3 regions of the Isoptericola sp. F-RaC21 genome follow, and region 3 is predicted to be linked to each of the others. Evidence: riboswitches for the same ligand, from Rfam matches in the RefSeq annotation. Region 3 holds a riboswitch; each other region holds the start of a gene.

Region 1 (4,926 bases), on a different contig from region 3:
CCTGCCCGTCTGGCTGCTGCTCGCCCCGCGCGACTACCTGTCCACCTTCATGAAGGTGGGCGTCATCCTGGTGCTCGCCGGCGCCGTCGTCATCGTGCGCCCCGAGATCTCCGTCCCGGCGATCAGCGAGTTCGCGAGCTCCGAGACCGGCCCGGTCGTGGCCGGCAACCTGTGGCCGTTCCTCTTCGTCACCATCGCGTGCGGTGCCCTGTCCGGGTTCCACGCGCTCATCTCATCGGGCACGACGCCGAAGCTCGTCGAGAAGGAGCGCCAGACGCGCTTCATCGGGTACGGCGGCATGCTCATGGAGTCGTTCGTCGCGATCATGGCGCTGGTCGCCGCGATCTCGATCGACCGCGGCGTGTACTTCGCGATGAACTCCTCGGCGGCCGCCACCGGCGGCACCATCGAGGGCGCGGTCGCGTTCGTGAACTCGCTCGGCCTCGCGGGCGTGAACCTCACGCCCGACACGCTGAGCACCCTGGCCAGCCAGGTGGGCGAGCCGTCGATCGTGTCCCGCACCGGCGGCGCCCCGACGCTCGCGCTCGGGCTGGCGCACATCATGCACCAGCTGGTGGGCGGCACCGCGATGATGGGCTTCTGGTACCACTTCGCGATCATGTTCGAGGCGCTCTTCATCCTCACCGCCGTCGACGCCGGCACGCGCGTGGCCCGCTTCATGCTGCAGGACACCATCGGCAACGTGGCCCCGAGGTTCAAGGACGTGAGCTGGCGGCCCGGGGTGTGGATCTGCACCGCGATCATGGTCGCGGGCTGGGGCACGATCCTCTACCTCGGCGTCACCGACCCGCTCGGCGGCATCAACACGTTCTTCCCGCTGTTCGGCATCGCGAACCAGCTGCTCGCGGCGATCGCGCTGGCCGTCGTGCTCGCCATCGTGGCGAAGCGGGGCCGCGCGTACTGGGCGTGGCTGTGGATCGTGGCCGTGCCGCTGGCGTTCACCGCCCTGATCACCATCTGGGCGTCGTTCGAGAAGATCTTCTCCGACGTGCCCGCGGTGGGGTACTGGGCGCAGCACCGGGCGTTCAAGGACGCGCTCGCCGCCGGCGAGACGTCGTTCGGGACGGCGCCCGACGTCGCCGCGATGGAGGCCGTGGTCCGCAACACCTTCGTCCAGGGCACCCTGTCGATCGTGTTCGTGGTGCTGTCGATCGTCGTGATCCTCGCGTCGCTGGTCGTGACGATCAAGGCGTTCCGCACCGGCGGCGGGGAGAACCACGAGGACCCGCCCGTCGTGTCGCGGCGGTTCGCGCCGGCCGGCCTGTTCGCCTCCGGCACCGAGAAGCAGATCGAGAAGCGGTGGGCCGACGCCGGCCTGCGGGAGTCCAGCGGTGCCGGGCACCACTGACGCCCGCGCCGGCAGCGTGCACGACGTCGCCCGGGCGCTGGCCCGGGCGACGTCGACCGCGGCGCGGAACCTGCGCTGGTACGTGCGGCAGGTGATGGGGGACGACGCCTACCGCACGTACGTCGCGCACGAGCGGTCCGCCCACCCGGACCGCGAGCCGATGGGCGAGCGCGAGTTCTGGCGCGAGCACTACGCCGAGCAGGACCGCAACCCCGGCTCCCGCTGCTGCTGACCGGGCGGGCACGACCCCGGCCGCTGCGCCAGGATGGCCGCGTGCGCGCGATCGTGTTCGAGTCCCACGGCGGCCCCGAGGTGCTGCACCTCGCCGACGTCCCCGACCCCCAGGCCGGGCCCGGTCAGGTGCGCGTGCGCGTCGAGGCCGCCGCCGTCAACGGCTGGGACGTGAAGTCCCGCGCGGGCGCCACCGGGGCGCCGGCGCCGGCGCGGCCGGTCGTGCCGGGGCTGGAGGTGGCGGGGGTCGTCGACCAGGTCGGCCTACCGGTCGAGGGCGGCACGACCGACGTCTCCCCCGGCGACCGCGTCGTCGGCTTCGCCGTCGGCGGCGGGTACGCGGAGCTCGCGCTGACGAAGGTGTTCGCGCGCGTGCCCGACGGCCTCGCCGCGACGGACGCCGTCACCCTGCCCGTCGCCGCGGAGGCCGCGACCCGCGTGCTGCGCCGGCTCGGCGTCCGGCCCGGCGAGATGCTGCTCGTGCACGGCGCGTCGGGGGCGGTGGGCGCGCTGGCCACCCAGCTCGCGGTGCGCCGCGGCGCCCGCGTGATCGGCACCGCGTCGCCGCGGGACCAGGAGCGGGTCGCCGCCCTCGGCGCGACGCCGACCCCTTACGGCGCCGGCCTGGTCGAGCGGGTGCGCGCCCTCGCCCCGGACGGCGTGGACGCCGTCCTCGACGCCTCCGGCGCGGGCGTCCTGCCCGACTCGATCGCCCTGCGCGGGGGCACCGACCGCATCGTCACCATCGCCGACGACGCCGCCGCGGACCTCGGCGTCGAGTTCAGCTCCCGGTCCGAGCGCGACGCCGGCGAGCTCGCGGAGGCCGTCGCCGCCCTCGCCCGCGGCGCCCTCGTGACCGCCGTCGGCGCGGTGCTGCCGCTGGCCGACGCGGCCCGCGCGCACGCGCTCGTCGAGTCCGGGCATCCCGGCGGCAAGGTCGTGCTGGTGCCCTGAGCAGGGCGTTCCCGCCCGCCCGGCCTCGGCGGCCGTCTCAGCAGGCGGTCTCATCCTCGACCGCATCGCGGATGCTGCGTACGATCGCGTGACAAGCCATCCAGAGCGGCCGAGAGTCCTGGCTCGACGACGCCGCAGCAACCCGTTCTCCGACGGAAGCCTCCCGAGGACGAAGGTGCTCACGCCAGGATCGATGGAGTGACGCATGGTCGCAGAGGCATCCCCTTCGCCCAACCCGGCAGCTCATCCGGCAGCCCAGCCGGCGCTGCCGGCACGCCCGACGGTCTCGTTCGAGCTCATGCCGCCGCGCCGGCCGGACGCCGCCCCCAAGTTCTGGGAGACGGCGCGCCGGCTCGTGGCCGCGCGCCCGGACTTCGTGTCCGTGACGTACGGGGCGGGCGGCGGTGACCGGGCGACCGCACGCCAGGTCGTGTCCACCCTGCTCGAGGGCACGCCCGTGCTGCCCGTGGCCCACCTGACCTGCGTCGGCGCGCACCGCGAGGACGTCTCCGCCGTCATCGACGACTTCCTCGACGCCGGCACCCGGGCGTTCCTCGCCCTGCGCGGGGACCCGCCGAAGGACCAGCCGGACTGGGAGCCTCCCGCCGACGGCGTCGCGTCCTCGATCGAGCTCGTGCACCTGCTGCGCGAGGTCGAGGCCCGGCGCTGCGCGACCGACCCCGGCGCCGCGCTGCGCGGGGCCGCCCGCCCGATGACGATCGCCGTCGCGACGTTCGTCGACGGCAACGTGCAGGCCGGCACCACCCGGGCCCAGGAGGTCCGGCGCCTCAAGGAGAAGCAGGAGGCGGGGGCGAGCTTCGCCATCACGCAGCTGTTCTACGAGGCCGACTCCTACACCGACTTCGTCGCCGAGGCCCGCGCGGCCGGGGTGACGATCCCGATCCTCGCCGGGCAGCTGCCCACGACCGAGCCGCGCCGGCTCCGTCGCGTCGAGGAGCTCACCGGCGTCCGCGCGCCCCGGCACCTGCTGGACGCGCTCGACGCCCAGCCGGACCCGGAGGCCCAGCACGCCTACGGGACCGCGCGCGCCGTGGAGCTCGCCCAGCGCGTGCTCGACGCGGGCGCCCCCGGCATCCACGTGTACACGTTCAACAAGTACCGTCCCGCTCTGGACCTGCTCGAGGGTGTCCACCTCGGCGGACCGGCGCCCTCCGACGCCTCGTCGGACGGCGCGGACCTGGCCAGAAGGCCGTGGGTACCGAGCATCCCGACCCAGGCTCCCGTCGTCTGACGGGCGCCCGACCTCTGGAGTGCTCATGTCCACCAGTTCCCCCGCCTTCCCGGGCGGCACCGTCCTCGGCTACCCGCGCATCGGGCGCCGCCGCGAGCTCAAGAAGGCCGTCGAGTCGTTCTGGGCCGGCCGCACCGACGCCGTCGACCTGGAGGTCACGGCCGGCGCGCTGCGCCGCGAGACCGCCCGCCGCCTCGTCGAGCTCGGGCTGAACCCCGACGACGGCTCCGTGCCCGGGTCGTTCTCCTACTACGACCAGGTGCTCGACGTCGTCGCGCTGCTGGGCGCCGTCCCCGAGCGGTTCCGCGACCTGCTCGACGACGAGGACGGCTCGCTCGAGCTGGACGGCTACTTCACCGTGGCCCGCGGCCGCGGCGAGGACGCCCCGCTCGAGATGACCAAGTGGTTCGACACCAACTACCACTACCTCGTGCCGGAGATCAGCGAGACGACGCCGGTCTCGTTCGCCGACCACCGCATCGTGCGCGAGTACGCCGAGGCCAAGGAGGCCGGCGTCACGACCCGCCCGGTGCTCGTCGGCCCGGTCACCTTCCTCGCGCTGTCGAAGGCGGCCGACGAGGCGGGCGACGGGTTCCACCCCCTCGACCGGCTCGACGACGTCGTCGCCGCGTACGCGGACCTGCTGCGCGCGCTGGCCGCCGTCGGCGTGCCGTGGGTGCAGCTCGACGAGCCCGCCCTCGTCACCGACTCCCTCGACGTGCCCGCCGAGCGGCTGCACGCGGCGATCGCCTCGGCGTACCGCACGCTGGCGACCGACCTCGCGACGGCCACCGACGACACTGCCTCTGAGGACACCGCGGGCGAGCGGCCCGCCATCCTCGTCGCCGCGCCGTTCGGCGGCCTCGGCGACGACGGCCTCGCCGTGCTCGCGGGCACCGACGTCGACGCTGTCGCGATCGATCTGGTCAAGGGCGCCGCTCCTGGCGGGCCGGTGCCCGGGCTCGAGGACAAGACCCTCGTGGCCGGCGTGATCGACGGGCACAACGTCTGGCGGGCCGACCTGGCCGCGAAGCTGGACGTCGTCGAGTCGCTGCGCGGCCTCGGCGCCGGGGCCCTCGCGGTCGGCACGTCGACGTCGCTGCTGCACGTGCCGCACGAC
Region 2 (4,926 bases), on a different contig from region 3:
CGCCACCGCGACGACGGTCGTGCGGCGTGGCCGCGCACGGTCCGGCGCCGACGCGCCGTCGGCCGGGGCGAGGGCGCGCTCGACGTCGGCCAGCCAGGCGGCGGCGTCGGGGTGCCGCCGGGCGGGGGAGTCGGCGAGGCTGCGGCCCAGCGCGGCGTCGAGGGCCCGGGGCAGGTCGGCGCCCTCGGCGAGCCAGGTCACCAGCGCGGACATCGCCCACAGGTCGGCGCGGGTGTCGACCGTGCCCGGCCCGTCCTGCTCGGGCGGGCGGAAGCCCTCCGTGCCGCCGGCGACGGTCAGGCCGGAGCTGCGGGCCAGGTCCTTGCTCATGCCGAGGTCGGCCACGACGAGCCGCTCGTCCGGGCGGACGACGGCGGGGGCGACGGCGGGGGTGCCGGTGGTCCGGCCGACGACGCCCTCGGGGCTGGTGCGCAGCAGCACGTTGCCGGGGCTGAGGTCCCGGTGCACGAGGCGCGCTGCGTGCACCGCCTCGACCGCCGCCGCGAGCTCGCGCGCGACCGCGAGCACGTCCGACGTCGTGGCCGTCCATCCGTCGGCACGCAGGGCGGCGACCCGCGCCGCGAGCGTGCCCCGGTCCGCGTGCTCGAGGACGAGGTAGGGCTGCTGGCGGTCGCTCTCGCCGATGTCGTGCACGGCGACGACGTGCGGGCTCGCCACCCGGCGCAGCGCCCGGCCCTCGGCGATGAACCGCTCCCGGACCTCCGGGTTGAGGCTGTGGTTCTCGGCCAGCACCTTCACCACGACGACGTCGTCCAGCCGGTCGTCGACGGCGCGGTGCACGGTGGCGAACGACCCGACGCCGATCACGTCGCCCACCCGGTACCGCCCGAGCAGCGGCTCGGGCGCGCTCGGCGCCGCCATCAGGACGGGCTCCCGAGGGCCGCGGCCACGAGCGCGCGGCCGCGGGAGATCTGGGACTTCACCGTCCCGACGCTGCGCCCGAGCCGCTCGGCCACGTCCGCGTACGGCAGGCCCTCGATGTCGCGCAGGGTCACGGGCTCGCGGTAGAGGTCGGGCAGGGCGGCCAGCGCGTCGCGCACGGTGGCGCGCGTGGCGATGAGGGAGCTCATCCGCTCCGCGGGCCCGACGTCGTCGTCGGGCAGGGGAGCGGTGGCACGCTGGCGGCGCAGGTGGTCGACCACCCGGTGGCGCACGATCCCGTGCACCCACGTCGTGACGCGGGACCCGCCCCGGAACGACGCGACGGACGTGGCCACGGAGACGAGCACGTCCTGGCAGACGTCGTCGACGGCGGCCTCGTCGAGCAGGGCGCCGCGCACGAAGCGTCGCACGACGCCGGACGCGTCCAGCAGCTCCACCAGCAGCTCGGTCGCGGGACCGGAGCCCGCGGCGGCCCGGGCGCCGACGAGGTCGAGGACGTCGGCGGCGTCGTCGCCGCTCGCCGCGCGTGCCGCGAGCCCGGCGGCGTGGCGGTCGCCGGCGTCGAGGGCGCGGGCGACCTGCTGGACCGGGCTGTCGACGGAGCCTCCCGGGGGCGCGCCGGAGGCCGGGACGGTGCGATCGGGCATGCCTTCAGCGTCTCACGCGACCGCATCGTGAGAAGGGCGCGGCCCTCGCTTGACCGTGTGGTGCTGCGCACGCACTATGGGCGGCAGGTCAAGAGCGCCAGCGCGAAGCCCCGGCTCGCTGGCCGGCAACCCTCCTCTCGCGGCGGGGTGCCCCGGGTGACGACCTGGCCCCGCGCCGTCCGGCGTGCGGGCAAGCGCGGGGAGGAACCTCCCCGGCACGACCGAGGAGGACCACGCATGACCACGCTCACCACCGCGCCCGCCGTGCTGGACGCTGCGCCCACCGCCCCGTCCGTGCACGACGTCGCGCCCGTCCTGCCCGTCGTCGGCGGCGACACGCTCGTGCCGCTCGTCGACGGCCGCCAGGTGCCGTACGCCAACCTCGACGTCGCGGCGTCGGCCCCCGCCCTGCAGGCCGTCGCCGACCGCGTCTCCCGCGTGCTGCCGCTCTACGCGAGCGTGCACCGCGGCGCCGGCTACCTGTCGCAGGTCTCGACCGCGCTCTACGAGAACGCGCGGCACACGATCGGCGCGTTCGTCGGCGCGCGCGAGGACGACCTGACGATCGTCACGCGCAACACGACCGACTCGCTCAACCTGCTCGCGGGCTGTGTGCCGGCCGACCCTGTCACGGGCGAGCCCGGCCGCGTGCTGGTGCTCGACATCGAGCACCACGCCAACCTGCTGCCCTGGCAGCGCGTCACCGACGCGACCGTCGTGACCGGCGGCCCCACCGTGGCCGCGACCCTGGCGGAGCTCGAGGAGGAGCTGCGCTCCGCCGTCGACGCGGGCCGCCCCTACGCGCTGCTGGCGCTCACGGGCGCCTCCAACGTCACGGGCGAGGCGCTGCCCGTGGCCGACGTCGTCGCCGCGGCGCACGGCGCGGGCGCCCGGGTCGTGCTCGACGGCGCGCAGCTGGTGCCGCACCGCCGCTTCTCGCTCGCGGAGACCGGCGTCGACTACGTCGCCTTCTCGGGCCACAAGACGTACGCGCCGTTCGGCGCGGGCGCCCTGGTCGGCCGCCGCGACTGGCTCGACGGCGGGACGCCCTACCTCGCGGGCGGCGGCGCCGTGCGCCGGGTGCGCACCACCACGACCGACTGGCACGAGGGGCCCGCGCGCCACGAGGCGGGTTCCCCCAACGTCGTCGGCGCCGTGGCGCTCGCGGCCGCGTGCGACGAGCTCGCGGCCCTCGACCCGCGGGCCGCCGCTCGGCACGAGGACGCCCTGCGTCGCCGGCTCGTCGACGGGCTCGGCGCGATCGACCGCGTCGAGGTCGTGCACGTGTGGGACGACGCCGTCGACCCGGTGGGCGTCGTGACCTTCACGGTCACCGGGTACGACCCCGGCCTGGTCGCCGCGTACCTGTCGGCCGAGCACGGCATCGGCGTGCGCGACGGCCGGTTCTGCGCGCACCCGCTGCTCGGCCGCCTCGGGTTCGACGCCGGCGCCGTGCGCGCCTCGGTGGGCCTGGGCACGGCAGGCGAGGAGGTCGAGCGGCTCGTGGCCGCCGTCCGGTCGCTCGTCACCGAGGGGCCGCAGGCGCAGTACGACGTCGTGGACGGCCTGTGGGTCGTGGTCGACGACCCGCGTCCCGTGCCCGAGGGCTCCGGCCTCGAGGGCCTGCTCGCCACGGCCGCGCTGGGCGCCGACGAGGCGTTCGGCTGCCTGCCCGACGACCTCTGAGCACCCGTCCGGCCCGCCGCCGGACATGACGACGGGGCGCCACCGTGCGGTGGCGCCCCGTCGTGTGTCAGCGGGTCAGCCCTTGAACGCGTCCTTGGCGTCGTCGCCCGCCTGCTTGAGGTTCGCGCCGGCCTGTTGAGCCTTGCCCTCGGCCTCCTGCTTCTCGTCGTCGGTGAGCTTGCCCGTCGCCTCCTTGACCTTGCCCTCGGCCTCTTCTGCGAGGTGCTTGGCCTTGTCTCCGAGTCCCATCGGGGCTCCTTCCGTCGTACGAACGACCTCGGGAACCGACGTTAGGTGGGTGACCGGGAGCTCGCACGCGGAAGTCTCAGGTCGTGGTCAGACGCTCCAGGAGACGGCCGTAGACGGGCCCGAGGAGGCGCTTGTTCGCCGACCGCATCCACAGGGCGATCCCGAGCACCGCCACGAGGATCACGGCCAGCACCGCGATCACCACGGGGTCGAGGAACAGCGCGAGGACGTCGTCGACGGGCAGCAGGTCCGTGAACTTCCCGACGACGTACAGCACCACCGCGGCGATGAGCACCGGGGCCGCGATCCACCCCGACAGGGCGTTGTACCGCTTGATGCGCCGGGAGAGGCTCGAGAACTCGTCGCCGCCGAGGTGCAGCTCGATCACCGTGCACTGCTCGACGAAGTCGTCGCGCAGGGGGATCGGCAGGTCGCGCTCGGTGATGACCGTGTGCAGACGGCGCAGCTCCTCGGCCTGCTGGATGGTCGCGGACAGGACCGGTCCGACGTGGGTCACGTGAGTCTTCCGTTCTCCGGCTCAGTGGCGGCTCAGGGGCGTCAGGGGCGTCAGGGGCATGGCAAAGGCACGCCGCCTCGCCGCGTGCCCAGGGCATCCTTTCACCCCCGCCCCGGCCTCCCGGTCACGGGTCACGCACGGGTCGCACGCGGGTCACCAGGCCGGCGGGCGCACCTCCGCCCAGCGCAGCCGGTCCTCGAGCTGGGCGGCGATCGCGAGCAGCGTCGTCTCCCCGCCGGGGCGGCCGATCAGCTGCACCCCCATGGGGAGGCCGCCGTCGGTCCAGCGGGTCGGCACGGTGACCGCGGGCAGGCCCGCCACGTTGAGCATCGACGTCCACGGCGTGTACTGGCACTGCTGCTCGAAGTTGCGCTCCGGGTCCTCGGGGTCGAACCAGCCGAGCGGGCGGGGCGTCATCGCCAGCGCCGGGGTGACGACGGCGTCGAACCGCGCCACCTGCGCCACGAGCCGGCGCTCGAACGCGGTGAGCGCCCGCAGCGCCTCGGCGAGCTCGCGCGCCGGCACCTGGCGGCCGCGGCCGATGAGCCACCGGGTCAGCGGCTCGAGCCGGTCGAGACGCTCGGGGTCGTCGAGCGGCACCGCGGAGGCGCCCGCCATCCACAGCGTGCGGAACGCGGGGCCGTACGCCGGGTCGGGCTCGAGGGACAGGTCGTCGACCTCATGGCCCAGGCCGGCGAGCGTCGTGACCCCGGCGTCGAGCGCGGCGCGGGCGTCGTCCGACGTCGTGATCGCGTAGAAGTCGTCCCAGGCGGAGTCGGTCGTGACGGCCACGCGGAACCGTCCCCGCACGTCCTCCCCGCCGCCGCCCGCGACCTCGCCGCGGCGCGCCGCGGCCAGGTACTCCCCGGCGCGGGCGGACGGCGCCCGCAGGGTGAGGGGGTGCGCGACGCGGCCCTCCGGCGT
Region 3 (4,926 bases):
CCGATCCGGGTGGCCGAGGACCTCGCCACCGTGGACCAGCTCTCCCGGGGTCGGCTGGAGATCGTCATCGGCAAGGGCAACGAGGAGCTGCAGTACCCGCTGCTCGGCCTCGACATCGCCAGGCAGTACGAGTACCTCGAGGAGAACTACGAGCTGCTGCGGCTCCTGCTCTCCTCCGAGGACGTCAGCTGGTCGGGCCGGCACCGGCACGCCCTCGAGCACGCGACCACGCTGCCGCGCCCGTACGCCGGGGCGTTCCGCATCTGGCACGGGTCCGCGACGAGCGAGTTCGCCGTCGACCTGGCCGCCCGGTGGGGCGACCCGATCGTGAGCGCCAACGCGCTGCAGCCGCGGGAGAGCTACGGGCGGCTCATCGACCGGTACCGCGAGCGGTACGCGGCCGCGGGTCACGACCCGGCCTACGGGTTCGTCGGCGCGGGGTCGGGCGGGCTGTTCCTCGCGGACACCACGGAGCAGGCGATCGAGCAGTACCGGCCGCTGTACGAGGGGCAGGTCGCGCGGCTGCGGGCGCGCGGCTACGACCCGGCCACGCACGTCGGCAAGGCGCAGGCCTTCGAGACGATCGAGGACGCCGTCGAGCGCGGACCCGCGCTGGTCGGGTCGCCCGAGCGGGTGGCGGAGAAGATCCTCGACTACCACGGCACCTTCGGGCACGTGCTGCAGTCGGTCTCGGTGAACCACCTGCTGGACCCGTCCCACCAGGAGGACGTGCTGCGGAGGTTCGCCGCCGAGGTCGCGCCCCTCGTGCGCGCCGAGGTCACGACGACGCTCTGGGGCCCGGACGACGCGCGCCGGGCGGCGGGGTTCACGGCGGGGGAGCAGCCCGGGGCGTCGGCCGGTGCGCCGCCCGGCGACCGCGCCGCTGCCCTGCCCGTCTGACCGGACGACGGGGTGTCCGACATCCGGGCACCCTGTCGACCGGATGGTGGGCGGCGGGGAGAATGTCCGCGACGTCGACGGCGTGAGGAGACGACGCGTGCGGAGGACACCATGACCGTGCAGCCGACCCAGCTCGTGATGCTGGGCGCCCTGGTCCTGGCGACCGTCGTCCTCGGCGCGCTGTGGAAGGCCCGCCAGGGGCGCGTGCGCACGGCCCCCGCGCGACGTGACGCCGCCGTGGACTGGGCGGCCCGCGGGATCCGGCTGGGGGAGCGCGCGACGTTCGTGCAGCTGTCCGCCGAGGTGTGCGCCCCCTGCCGCGCCACCGCCCGGGTGCTGCGCGGCCTCGCCGAGCGCGAGCCCGGGGTCGTGCACCACGAGCTGGACGTCGAGGACCACCTGGACCTCGTGCGCGAGCTGGGCGCGTTCGCCACGCCCACGGTCCTGGTGCTCGACGCGAGCGGGGTGCAGGCCGCCCGCAGCAGCGGCGGCATGTCGCCCGCCCAGGCGCGCCAGGCCCTCGACGCCGTCGTCCCCGCCGCCGGTTGAGCCTGTCGAAACCCCCGTCCCACCACCGCTGGTTGAGCCTGTCGAAACCCCGTCACCGAGGAGCAGCCCATGACCCGCGAGACCACCCGCACGCAGGCCCCCGCCGGCATCGACCCCCGCGGCCCGCGCGTGGGCGCCGGCATCACGGCGCTGCTGCTCGCCGTCGTCGTGCTCCTCGGGGCGACGACGGCCGGCCTCGTGCTGCTGGCCGTCGTCGCCGCGGGCTTCCTGCTGGGCGTCGTGCGCGGGGCGCAGGGCACCGTGCAGGGCTGGCTCTTCAAGGCCCTCGTGCGACCCCGGCTCGCGCCGCCCGCCGAGCTCGAGGACCCGCGCCCGCCGCGGTTCGCGCAGCTCGTCGGTCTCGTCGTGACGGGTGTCGGCGTCGTCCTCGGCCTGGCGGGCGTGCTCGCCGCCGTGCCGTGGGCGGCTGGGCTCGCGTTCGTCGCGGCCGCGCTGAACGCCGTCGTGGGCCTGTGCCTCGGCTGCGAGCTGTACCTGCTCGGCGCGCGCCTGCGGCACCCGGCCCGCTGAGGCGAGCCAGCGCCACCGCACCCACGAAGGCCCCGCCGTCACCGACGGCGGGGCCTTCGGCGTCCGCGGCCTCCTCGTCCGCGTCCGTGATGTGAGACGTGCCGCCCGACCCTTGACTCGCGGGGCCGCGGCGGCTTCCCTGCCGCCCAGGTGACGAGCGCCAGCACCCAGGCCCGGCTCGCTGGCCAGCAACCCTTCGACGTGACGGGGTGCTCCGGGAACGACCTGACCCCGCCGTGCCCGCGGCGGGGTAAGCACGGCTCCGGCCGTCCACGACCGCGCCCGGCCCTGCCGGGCGTGGGGGACGACCCGCCACGACCACGAGGAACGCCACGCGATGACCACCACACCGCGCACACCGCGCCGCCCGCGCCCCCTGCGCACCCCGCGCCGCCACGCCGTCGGGATCGCGGCGGCCGTCTCGGCCGCCGCCCTGCTGCTGAGCGCGTGCTCCGGCGGCGCCGACGCCGCAGACCCGGCCGCCTCGGACGACGCCGAGCCCGTCGCCGGCGGCGACCTGTCGTTCGCCATCACGGTCGACTCGCACTGCATCGACCCGCAGCAGGTCGGCAACAACGACGCGATCGCCGCCGCGCGCCAGACCGTCGCGTCCCTCACGGCGCAGGACCCGGAGTCCGGCGAGATCCTGCCCTGGCTCGCGGAGAGCTGGGAGGTGAACGACGACGCCTCGAGCTACACCTTCCACCTGCGCGACGACGCCACCTTCGCCGACGGCACCCCGATCGACGCGGCGGCGGTGAAGACCAACTTCGACGCCATCGTCGACCTCGGCGCGGTCGCGTCCCTCGGGTCGCAGTACCTCGTCGGGTACGCGGGGACCACCGTGGTGGACGAGGACACCGTGCGGGTGGACTTCGACGAGCCCAGCGCGCAGTTCCTGCAGGCGACGTCGACCTTCTCGCTGGGGCTGCTGTCGCCGGACTCGGCGAAGCTGTCCGCCGAGCAGCGCTGCGCCGGCGAGTACGTCGGCTCCGGGCCGTTCGCGGTGAAGTCGTACACCCAGGACCAGGAGATTGTGCTGGAGAAGGTCAAGGGCTACGCCTGGGGCTCGGCGGCCAACGCCCACACGGGCGAGGCGTACCTCGACACCGTCACCTTCACGGTCATCCCCGAGGCGAGCGTGCGCACCGGATCGCTGCAGTCCGGGCAGATCGACGCCACCGCCGCGCTCAACGCCGTCGACGTGCCGCAGTTCGACGGCAACGGGTTCTGGCTGTCCTACCGCGCCAACCCGGGCGTCGTGTTCAACCTTTTCCCGAACGAGTCCAGCCCGCTCGCGTCCGACGAGGCCGTGCGGACCGCGATCAGCAAGGGCATCGACCGCCAGCAGATCGTGGACACGGTGCTGACGCCGCAGGACCAGCCGGCCACCGGCGTCCTGTCGCACTCCACGCCCCTGTTCGAGGGCGCCGACGACCTGCTCGCCTACGACCCGGACGGCGCCGAGAAGATCCTCGACGACGCGGGCTGGGTCCCCGGCAGCGACGGCATCCGCGAGAAGGACGGGCGCAGGCTCAGCACGACCGTGACGTTCTGGCAGGTGCCCGAGCCGCTCGAGCTGGTCCAGCAGCAGCTGCGCCAGATCGGCGTGGACCTGCAGCTCAAGCACGTCACCGTGGCGGAGTCGGAGGCCGCGAAGGAGTCCGGCGACTTCGACTTCGACTACTACAACCTCACCCGGTCCGACGCCGACGTGCTGCGCACGATCTTCTCCGCGAACGCCCGCAACATCAACCAGCGCGACCCGGAGGAGGTGGACCGGCTCCTCGACGACTCGGCCGCCGCCACGGACCCGAAGCAGCGTCAGAAGCTCGTCACCGAGGCGTCGCGCCTCCTGCTCGAGCGCGGCCACGCCATCCCCGTCTACGAGCTGTCCACCACCATCGCCGCCGCCGACCGCGTCCACGGCCTCGGGTTCGAGGCGAGCTCGCGCCTGGACTTCTACGACGCGTGGGTGACCGACGGCGCGGGGGCCTGAGATGACCCGCTACCTCCTGCGGCGCGTCGGCCAGGGGATCTTCGTCCTGTGGGCGGCGTTCACGATCGCCTTCTTCGTCCTCTACCTGCTGCCGAGCGACCCGGCCGCCCTGATCGCCTCCGGCGGCGGCGAGGTGAGCCAGGTCGACCCGGCGCAGCTCGCCGCGCTGCGCGCCGAGTACGGCCTCGACCGGCCCCTCCTCGTGCAGTACGGCGACGCGCTGCTCGCGGCGCTCACCGGCGACCTCGGCACCTCCTACGTGAGCGGGGCGTCCGCCACCTCGATGGTCGCGCAGGCGTTGCCCGAGACCCTCAAGCTCACCGGCGCGGCGCTCGTGCTCGCCGTCGTGGGCGGCACGGCGGTCGCCGTGGCCAGCGTGTTCCCGCGGGCACGGTTCCTCCGGCAGGCGCTGTCGGCCCTCCCGCCCCTCGGCGTGGCGCTGCCGACGTTCTTCGTCGGCCTGGTGCTGCTGCAGTGGTTCTCGTTCCGGGTGCCGGTGTTCCCGGCGATCGGCAACGAGGGAGCGGTCAGCCTGGTGCTGCCGACGATCACCCTGGCCGTCCCGGCCGGGGCGCAGCTCGCCCAGATCCTGTCGCGCTCCCTGCGCGGCACGCTCGGCGAGCCGTACGTGGAGACGGCCTGGGCCAAGGGCGCGAGCCGCACCCGGGTGCACCTCGCCCACGCGCTGCGCAACGCCGCCATCCCGGCGTTCACGGTGCTCGGGGTGATGGTGGGCGGCCTGCTCGGTGGCGCCGTCGTCACCGAGACGGTGTTCTCCCGCGTCGGGCTCGGCCGGCTCACCGTGCAGTCGGTCAACCAGCAGGACGTGCCCGTGGTGCTGGCGGTCGTCGTGCTGTCGGCGCTCGTGTTCGTCGTCGTGACGCTCGTGGTCGACCTCGTCTACCCCCTGCTCGATCCGCGGATCCAGCTGCGGGCGGAGCGTCGTT

Evidence for each region. A riboswitch is a leader RNA that binds a small molecule or an ion and turns the genes downstream of it on or off. The one in region 3 is predicted to bind S-adenosylmethionine.
Region 1: another riboswitch for S-adenosylmethionine. It lies ahead of AAG589_RS18330 (methylenetetrahydrofolate reductase); the one in region 3 lies ahead of AAG589_RS03210 (ABC transporter substrate-binding protein).
Region 2: another riboswitch for S-adenosylmethionine. It lies ahead of AAG589_RS15740 (aminotransferase class V-fold PLP-dependent enzyme); the one in region 3 lies ahead of AAG589_RS03210 (ABC transporter substrate-binding protein).

Annotation. Positions count from the first base shown of each region.
Region 1 is NZ_JBCFYX010000005.1:15,870-20,795, forward strand. It holds gene AAG589_RS18315 (carbon starvation CstA family protein) at 1-1,369, shown strand, start outside; gene AAG589_RS18320 (YbdD/YjiX family protein) at 1,353-1,601, shown strand; gene AAG589_RS18325 (NADP-dependent oxidoreductase) at 1,643-2,554, shown strand; SAM riboswitch class I at 2,648-2,754, shown strand; gene AAG589_RS18330 (methylenetetrahydrofolate reductase) at 2,760-3,806, shown strand; gene metE (5-methyltetrahydropteroyltriglutamate--homocysteine S-methyltransferase) at 3,832-4,926, shown strand, end outside.
Region 2 is NZ_JBCFYX010000004.1:199,423-204,348, reverse strand. It holds gene AAG589_RS15750 (protein kinase domain-containing protein) at 1-882, opposite strand, end outside; gene AAG589_RS15745 (RNA polymerase sigma factor) at 882-1,550, opposite strand; SAM riboswitch class IV at 1,637-1,753, shown strand; gene AAG589_RS15740 (aminotransferase class V-fold PLP-dependent enzyme) at 1,788-3,236, shown strand; gene AAG589_RS15735 (CsbD family protein) at 3,312-3,485, opposite strand; gene AAG589_RS15730 (DUF6097 family protein) at 3,562-4,002, opposite strand; gene AAG589_RS15725 (amidase) at 4,156-4,926, opposite strand, start outside.
Region 3 is NZ_JBCFYX010000001.1:690,134-695,059, forward strand. It holds gene AAG589_RS03195 (LLM class flavin-dependent oxidoreductase) at 1-900, shown strand, start outside; gene AAG589_RS03200 (TlpA family protein disulfide reductase) at 1,012-1,449, shown strand; gene AAG589_RS03205 (DUF4395 domain-containing protein) at 1,519-1,980, shown strand; SAM riboswitch class IV at 2,130-2,243, shown strand; gene AAG589_RS03210 (ABC transporter substrate-binding protein) at 2,318-3,979, shown strand; gene AAG589_RS03215 (ABC transporter permease) at 3,981-4,926, shown strand, end outside.